DNA from 2 places in the Methylobacterium sp. P5_C11 genome. Region 1 is predicted to be linked to the other one. Evidence: riboswitches for the same ligand, from Rfam matches in the RefSeq annotation. Region 1 holds a riboswitch; the other holds the start of a gene.

Evidence for each region. Region 1 has a riboswitch for thiamine pyrophosphate ahead of thiC (phosphomethylpyrimidine synthase ThiC). Riboswitches for the same ligand answer to the same signal wherever they lie in the genome.
Region 2: it holds a riboswitch for thiamine pyrophosphate, as region 1 does, so the genes downstream of both, thiO (glycine oxidase ThiO) here and thiC (phosphomethylpyrimidine synthase ThiC) in region 1, are expected to answer to the same signal.

Annotation. Positions count from the first base shown of each region.
Region 1 is NZ_JBFULS010000010.1:13,495-17,689, forward strand. It holds gene thiC (phosphomethylpyrimidine synthase ThiC) at 1-1,579, opposite strand, end outside; TPP riboswitch at 1,651-1,756, opposite strand; gene ACXJKQ_RS07885 (alpha/beta hydrolase) at 1,868-2,698, shown strand; gene ACXJKQ_RS07890 (restriction endonuclease) at 2,711-3,085, shown strand; gene ACXJKQ_RS07895 (acyltransferase family protein) at 3,194-4,195, shown strand, end outside.
Region 2 is NZ_JBFULS010000028.1:41,136-45,330, forward strand. It holds gene ACXJKQ_RS16030 (tetratricopeptide repeat-containing glycosyltransferase) at 1-271, opposite strand, end outside; gene ACXJKQ_RS16035 (retropepsin-like aspartic protease family protein) at 643-1,149, opposite strand; TPP riboswitch at 1,357-1,485, shown strand; gene thiO (glycine oxidase ThiO) at 1,551-2,774, shown strand; gene thiS (sulfur carrier protein ThiS) at 2,771-2,983, shown strand; gene thiG (thiazole synthase) at 2,986-3,789, shown strand; gene ACXJKQ_RS16055 (thiamine phosphate synthase) at 3,786-4,195, shown strand, end outside.

The DNA.
Region 1 (4,195 bases):
ACCGGGCGCGGCTGAGCGCGTCGTCCCGGAGCTGCGCGGCGGGATGCCCCTTGGCGAGGTCGGCGGCGTGGGCGGCGATCTTGTAGGTGATGACGCCGGTCTTCACGTCGTCCCGGTCCGGAAGGCCGAGATGCTCCTTCGGCGTGACGTAGCAGAGCATCGCGGTGCCGAACCAGCCGATCATCGCGGCGCCGATGCCCGAGGTGATGTGGTCGTAGCCCGGCGCGATGTCGGTGGTCAGCGGGCCGAGGGTGTAGAACGGCGCCTCGCCGCACTCCTTCAGCTGCTTCTCCATGTTGACCTTGATCTTGTGCATCGGCACGTGGCCGGGGCCTTCGATCATCACCTGACAACCCTTGTCCCAGGCGATCTTGGTGAGCTCGCCCAGCGTCTCCAGCTCGCCGAACTGCGCGGCGTCGTTGGCGTCGGCGATCGAGCCCGGGCGCAGGCCGTCGCCCAGCGAGAACGAGACGTCGTAGGCCCGCATGATGTCGCAGATCTCGTCGAACCGCTCGTAGAGGAACGATTCCCGGTGCCCGGCGAGGCACCAGCGGGCCATGATCGAGCCGCCGCGCGAGACAATGCCTGTGACCCGCCGGGCGGTCAGGGGCACGTGGGCGAGGCGCACGCCGGCATGGATGGTGAAGTAGTCGATGCCCTGCTCGGCCTGCTCGATCAGCGTGTCCTTGAAGACCTCCCAGTCGAGCTTGAGCGGGTCGCCGCCGACCTTCTCCAGCGCCTGGTAGATCGGCACTGTCCCGATCGGGACCGGGCTGTTGCGGATGATCCACGAGCGGATGTTGTGGATGTTGCGGCCGGTCGACAGGTCCATGACCGTGTCGGCGCCCCAGCGGATCGACCAGACGAGCTTCTCGACCTCGTCGGCGGCCGAGGATGTCACGGCCGAGTTGCCGATGTTGGCGTTGATCTTGACCAGGAAGTTCCGGCCGATCGCCATCGGCTCCAGCTCGGTGTGGTTGATGTTGGCCGGGATGATCGCCCGGCCACGGGCGATCTCGTCGCGCACGAATTCCGGGGTGATGAACGGCGGGACCGAGGCCCCGAAGCTCTGGCCGTCCGCGAGCGCGGCCTCGGCGCCCGCGAGCATCGCCTCGCGGCAGACGTTCTCGCGATGGGCGACGTAGATCATCTCCTCGGTGATGATTCCCGCGCGGGCGAACTCGTACTGGGTCACCATCTGGCCCGGGGCCGCCTTGCGGATGGTCCGCTCGGCGGGGCAGGGGGCCACGAGCTTGTCGCCCGCGAAGCCGTTATCCTCGGGCTTCACCGCCCGCGGCGCGACGGCCGCGTAGCCGCGCGCCGCGATCCAGGGCTCGCGCACGCTGGGGAGGCCGGCATTGAGGTCGATGCGGGCGTCGGTCTCGGTGTAGGGGCCCGACGGGTCGTAGACCCGCACCGGCTCCTCCTTCGGATCGGAGAGGACGATCTCGCGGTAGGGGACGCGGATGTCCGGCCGTCCGGCCGGGTTCGCGTAGGCCTTGCGCGATCCGGTCACCGGACCCGTGGTCACGGTCTCGGGGCTGCCTTTCACGTCCTTGGGGAGAACGGGTGCGTTCATCGTGGGCCTCTCCTGGCTCTGGAGCGGTCCGGTCCACGCGATGGCCGAGATGAGATCCGGTCGCGCCACGCGCGGCCGCAGGTTCCCGTCCCTCCGCCGGTATGAGCCGGATCAGGTTCAAGGGTCAGGGCAATGCGCCCAATCTCAGCCCCCTGCGGGGCTCCCCTCGGAACGTTTCCAGACTCGGTCCCGCGCCCGCCTTTGTCAATGCATCCCCGGTTGCCTTAGACAACACATCAGGAAAACCCTTCGTCCGACCCCGCGCGCGCCCGGAATTTTCCACCCCGCATGCGTCTTCTCGCCGGTCTCTTGCTCACCGAGCTCTTGTTCGGCGGCCTCGCATGTGCCGTCCTCGCGCTCGGCCAGCGACGCTTCCTCTATCCGGGCGCTCAGGGTCGGCCGATCCGCGTGGCGGTGCCTCCCGGGATCGCGGCGATCACGGTCGCGACGGTGGACGGCGAGACCCTGCACGGGCTTTGGCGTCCTCCGCGGCCGGGCTGCGGCGTGGTCGTCACCTTCCACGGCAACGGATCCCGCCCGGAACCGCACGCGGCGCGCTTCGCCGCGGGTCCGTGGCGGGCGCAGGGCTGGGGCGTCCTCAGCGTGGCCTATCGGGGCTATCCGGGCTCGACCGGGCGCCCGGACGAGGACGGGTTGATCCGCGACGGTCTGGCGGCCGCGGCGGCCGCCACGGCACGGGCGCCCGGCGCGCCGATCCTGCTGCACGGCCACTCCCTCGGTGCCGCCATCGCGGTGGCCGTTGCCGAACGGGTGTCGTCGGTCGGGCTCTACCTGGAGGCGCCATTCGATTCGATGACCCATGCCGTGCGGCTGCATGTCTCGCTGGTCCCGACCTGGCTCCTGCGCGACACGTACCGCTCGGACTTGCGCATCCGCGGCGGAAGCGAGCCGGTGCTGATCGTGCAGGGCCGTGACGATCCGGTGGTGCCGGTCAGATTGGCCTTCGGCCTCGCTGCCGCGGCCGGTTCGCGGGCGCGGATCGACGTCGTCCCGGGCGATCACGTCTCCATCCTGGGTGTGCGGGATCGCGAGGCCGCGGAGGTGTTCGGCCGGCTCGTGCGGCCGGCCTGCCCGCACCTGACCGATGGGCGGCTTTAGGGGGAGAGGCCCGTGGTCGGGCGGCGATCGCAACGCTGGCGTGAGGACGATTCGGACACTGCGGGCGGGCAGAGCCCAGCCGATCCGGTCTGCCCGCTCTGCGAGCGGCCGATCCCGCGCCGCGCCCGATCCAGCCTCCATCACCTGACACCGAAGCTGAAGGGCGGTACCCACCACGGCACCGTCCGGCTGCATCAGATCTGCCATTCGGCGATCCACGCACGCTACAGCGAGGCGGAGATCGCCAGGCGCTTGGCCGACATGGAGGCCCTCCGGAGCGATCCGGAGATCGGTCGGTTCCTCGTATGGATCCGCGGAAAGCCCGACGATTTTCACGCCGCGACCCGCATGACCCGCGACCGTCGGGCGGCGCGGCGCAAGATCTGATCGGCCGCCGTTTACCGCCCGTTCGGCACGTCCGAAGATCGCGGCTGTTGCAGGCCTTGCCGTCAACCCGAGCGGGTTCAGGATCGCCCCGGTTTCGAGGGTGTGGCGATGGCTGGGGTCGGGGATGCGGGCGGGCGGCTCGCCTGGGTCGATATCGCCAAGGGGATCTGCATCCTCCTGGTGGTGATGATGCATTCCGTCACCGGGACAGGCGAGGCTATGAGCGGCGAGGGGTTCCTCCACCCGATCGTCGCCTTCGCGAAGCCGTTCCGGATCCCCGACTTCTTCCTGTTGTCGGGCCTGTTCCTGGGCCGCGTGATCGACCGTGACTGGCGGTTGTTCTCCGATCGCCGGGTCGTCCACTTCGCCTATTTCTACTTGCTGTGGCTGGTGATCCAGTCGGTCGTCAAATACGGGAAGATCGTCGGCGATGCCGGACCCGGGGCCTTCGCGGCCCACCTCGTCCACGCCCTGATCGAGCCGTATTCCAGCCTCTGGTTCATCTACCTGCTGGCGGTGTTCTCGGTCGTCACCAAGGCCCTGCGCCGCGTGCCGGGCTCCGGGCTTCTGGTCGCGGCCGCGCTCCTGCAGATCGCCGACATCCGCAGCGAGTCCACGCTCATCGAGGAGTTCTGTGCCCGGTACGTCTATTTCGTAGCGGGCTACCTGTTCGCCGACCGGATCTTCGGCCTCGCCGACATCGCGCGGCAGCGCCCTGGCCTCGGCCTCTGCGGCCTCGCCGCCTGGGCGGCTGCGGAGGGCTGGCTCGCGCTGACCCCGACGGCTGTCCCGGATCATCCCACCCTCGCCAGCCTGCCCCTCGTGAGCCTCGCCCTCGGCGCCGCTGGCGCACTGGCGATCGTGGTGGCCGCCTCCCTGATCGGCCTGGCCGGCGGTCCGATCGCCGAGGCCGTGAGAACCTGCGGACAGCGCTCGATCGTGATCTATCTCGCCTTCTCGTTGCCCATGGCGGCCACCCGGGAATTGCTCGTGCGCACCGGCGCGGTCGCCAATATCGGCCTCGCGTGCCTCACCGTGATGGCGATGGCGGTGCTGCTGCCGCTTGTCCTGGAGCGTCTCGTGCGCGGCACGGCGCTCGACCTGCTGTTC
Region 2 (4,195 bases), on a different contig from region 1:
CGATGATGAGGGAATACGGCGCATGCGAGCGCGCCAATCTCAACGACTCCGATCGATTGTATGCGAAATCGACCCAGGGCCGCTCGAACAGCGTACCCGGCAGATCCGCCATTGCCGCGCGGATGACGTCCTGAGTGCCATCCGTCGAGCCCGTATCGACGATCACCCAATGATCGATCATAGGGCGAACAGAATCCAAGCATCGCCGAATAACGTGCGCCTCATTCTTCACAATCATCGACAAACAGATTGTCTGACCAAACTTATTCATACTCGCAAATCCCGAAGCGCACCGAATGACAAGCGCGCGTTTTTACACATCTACGGATGCAGACTTGAACGCAATATGACGCTACAGCATGTAATGCATCAATTCGAGTCTCGAAGCGACATCGATTCGCGGCGTGTCTGATCGTTAATCGAAAGCTTTAATTCCAAATATGGGTAGACAATTCTGCTGCCATCAGAATTTGATTAAACGTATTGGCTGAAATTCTGGAGAATTATTTAGCGATCGACATCGCTCCAAAGCATCTTGGCGCGATGGATGCTGCGGACGCAAAGGTGGCGACCGGCGAGTCCGTCTCAGCACGCCAATCCGGCCAGATCCGGATCGTGCCTCTCGACAGTCCCCATGGGTGCTCAGCCCCGAAGCGTCATCGTCGCGCCGCTGACACTGAAATCGCGCAGGCGCTTCAGGAACGACATCCCGAGCAGGCTCGTGGTGAGGCGCCCGCGGGGGATGATCACGGCGTCGACGTCGCGCACGGTGATCGATCCGACCTGCATCACCGCGATCCGGATCGGCGCCACGTTGACGGTCCCGTTCGCCGTGTTCCAGACCCGGTTGAAGTCTTTCGGGGCGACCCTGATCCCGATCCTGTCGGCATCCTCTTCCGAGAAAGCGCAGGAACTCGCACCGGTATCCACCATCATCGGCAGAGCCCGGCCGTCCATCAGGGCGTTCACGAAGAAATGGCCGTTGCGGCCGGCCTGCAGCGCGACGCCGACCACGCCGCTATCCCCGGCGGGCAAGGGGAGCGGAACAGCAATCGCCGGAGCCGAATCCGCACGGGTGCGCTCGCGGAGCTTCTGGAACGCCGTGGCGGACAGGAAGCCGATCGTGCAGACGACAACGAATGTGCGCACGCGTCCCGTCCCGGCCCGAGCCATCGGAGCCGGTTTGGCCGAGGATCCGTGAAGGGCTGGTACCCGACGCGCGACCTGCCGGCGTCGGCGGCCGGATTTCGTCCGGCTTGGTATCCGAGCGGTGACTGAGACCGGGGAATGTCCATCCGGCGCGGATGCCTCACCGGCGGCGGGGTTGACCAGGGCCGCGCGGACGACCAAGTCTCTTCCCGTTCCAGGGAGATCCCCGGCAAGGGGCTGAGAAACCGCTGGCTCGTCCGTCAGGACCTGCGGCGCGGAAATCCTTCGAACCTGATCCGGCTCATACCGGCGTAGGGATTGGACCGCGGCCGCCCGGACGGGCAGGTCACAGCTTCTCACCGAAGCACCCGGCCCGATCCTCGCGACGGCACTTCGCGGAGATGCCTGTGCCCCTCGACCGCCCCGCCTCACCGATCGGTCGCCGCCGCAGCCCCGACGGCTTCGCCGCACCCGCGAGCCTGCCGGGCCGGACCGACGTCGCCGTCATCGGCGGCGGGCTGATCGGGCTCTCGATCGCGTGGCGGCTCGCCCGGGCAGGCCGAGCCGTGACGGTACTGGAGCGTGCGACGATCGGGTCCGGCGCGAGCCTCGCCGCCACCGGCATGCTGGCCCCCGCGGCGGAGCACGAGCCCGGCTCCGACCCGCTTCTGCCCCTCGCCCTGGAATCGCTCCGGCTCTGGCCGGGGTTCCGCGACGCCCTCGAAGCCGAATCCGGCCGCGCGATCGATTACCGGCCCGACGGGACCCTGGTGCTTGCGGTCGGCCGCGACGAGGTGGAGCGCCTGCGTTTCCGCTTCGATCTGCAGCGCCGGTCGGGCCTCGACGTCACTTGGCTGCCGGGCAGCGAGGTCCGGCGCCTGGAACCGGGCCTGCGCCCCTCGGTCACCGCCGGGATCCACTGCCCGCTGGACCACCAGGTCGACCCGCGACTGGTCATGGACGCCCTCGCCGAGGCCTGCCGCCGGGCCGGCGTCATCCTGGCGGAGCGGACACCCGTCAGCGCCCTCGACTGGTCGGGGGATCGCGTGACCGGCGTCCGGGTCGGCGAGGACGGCGTCGCGGCGGACACCGTGGTCATCGCCTCCGGTGCCTGGAGCGGGGAGGGCGGATTGCTGCCTGAGGATCTCGCCCTGCCGGTCCGCCCGCTGAAGGGCCAGTCCCTGGCCGTGCGCACCACCGCCCGTACGGGCACCCTCGGCCGGATGATCTGGACCGAGCAGGTCCACATGGCACCGAAGGGCGACGGCCAGCTCATCGTCGGCGCCACCGTGGAGGATTGCGGCTTCCGGCCCGGCGTCAACGCGGGCGGGCTCTACGCCCTGCTGGAGGGCGCGCGCCGGGTGCTGCCCGGAATCGAGGAGATGGAAGTCGAGGCGGTCTGGAGCGGCTACCGTCCCACATCGGACGACGATGCGCCGATCCTCGATGTACTCGCCCCCGGCCTCGTTGCCGCCACCGGACACCACCGCAACGGTTACCTGCTCGCCCCCGTCACCGCCGACGCCGTCGCGGACCTCGTCCTGCGCGGCGCGCTGCCCGAGGTGGCCCGGCCCTTCACGCGGGCGCGCTTCGGACGCCCCGAGCGCCTGAGGGCCTCGGCATGAAGCTCTTCGTCAACGGGGAGCCGCGCGACTCCTCGGCCGAGACCGTGGAGTCCCTGTTCCGCCAGGAGGCGGAGGAGGGCGGCATCGAGAGCCCGCAGGGCGTCGCCATCGCGCTGAACGGCCGTGTGCTGCGTCGCCGGGATTGGGAGCAGACCCCGATCGCGGACGGCGACCGCGTCGAGATCGTCCGCGCCATGCAGGGAGGTTGAGCATGAACCCCACCGTCACGCCGCTGCACTCCGGGAGCGGGGAGGGCAGCCTGACGATCGCCGGAGTGACCCTGTCGTCCCGGTTGTTCATCGGCACCGCTGGCTATCCGACGCAGGCGATCATGCGCGACGCCGTCCAGGCGAGCGGCGCCGACGTCGTGACCGCCTCGATCCGCCGCGTCTCGCTCCAGGGTCACGGCTCCGACACGGTGACGATCCTCAAGGGCAAGCGCTTCCTGCCGAACACCGCCGGCTGCGAGACCGCCCGCGACGCGATCATGACCGCGGAGCTGGCCCGGGAGGCCCTCGACACTAACTGGATCAAGGTCGAGGTGATCGGTGACCGGGAGACGCTCTACCCGGATGTCGCCGAGCTGATCGAGGCCTGCCGCCACCTCGTGGACGACGGCTTCGTGGTCCTGCCCTACTGCAACGACGACCCGATCGTCTGCCAGCGCCTGGAAGATCTCGGCTGCGCCGCCGTGATGCCGATGGGTTCGCTGATCGGCTCCGGGATGGGGATCGCGAACCCGGCCAACCTCGAGCTGATCTGCCGCCGCGCCACGGTGCCGGTGGTGGTCGATGCCGGGATCGGCACGGCCTCGGACGCGGTGATCGCCATGGAGCTGGGCGCCTCCGCCTGCCTGATCAACACCGCCGTCGCCAAGGCCGACGATCCGGTGCGGATGGCCAGCGCCATGCGGCGCGCGGTGGAGGCCGGGCGCGACGCCTATCTGGCGGGGCGGATCCCGCGCCGCGGCCGGGCTGAACCGTCGAGCCCGCAGCTCGGCCTCGTCGGCTCGTGAGGGGACTGCCGTCACCGCTCCTGGCGGTGACGGACCGCCACGGGCATCCGCGCCCCCTCGCCGAGACCGTGCAGGCGATCCTGGCGGGTGGCGGCCGCTGGATCTGGCTCCGGGACCGCGATCTGGAGCCGGAGGCGCGCCGGCGCCTCGGGGAGGCCGTCGCCGAACGCGTGCGGGCGGCGGGCGGCGTGCTCACGGTGGGCGGGGACGTGGAACTGGCGCGCACCCTCGGCGCGGACGGCGTGCATCTCGGCGGCGGGTCGGCTCCGGCCGCGATCGCGGCGGCGCGGGCGGCCCTGGGGGCGGAGGCGCTGATCGGCGTGTCGGCCCACGCACCACACGAGGTCGCGGCTGCGGCAAAGGCCGGGGCCGACTATGTCACGCTCAGCCCGATCTTTCCGACGGC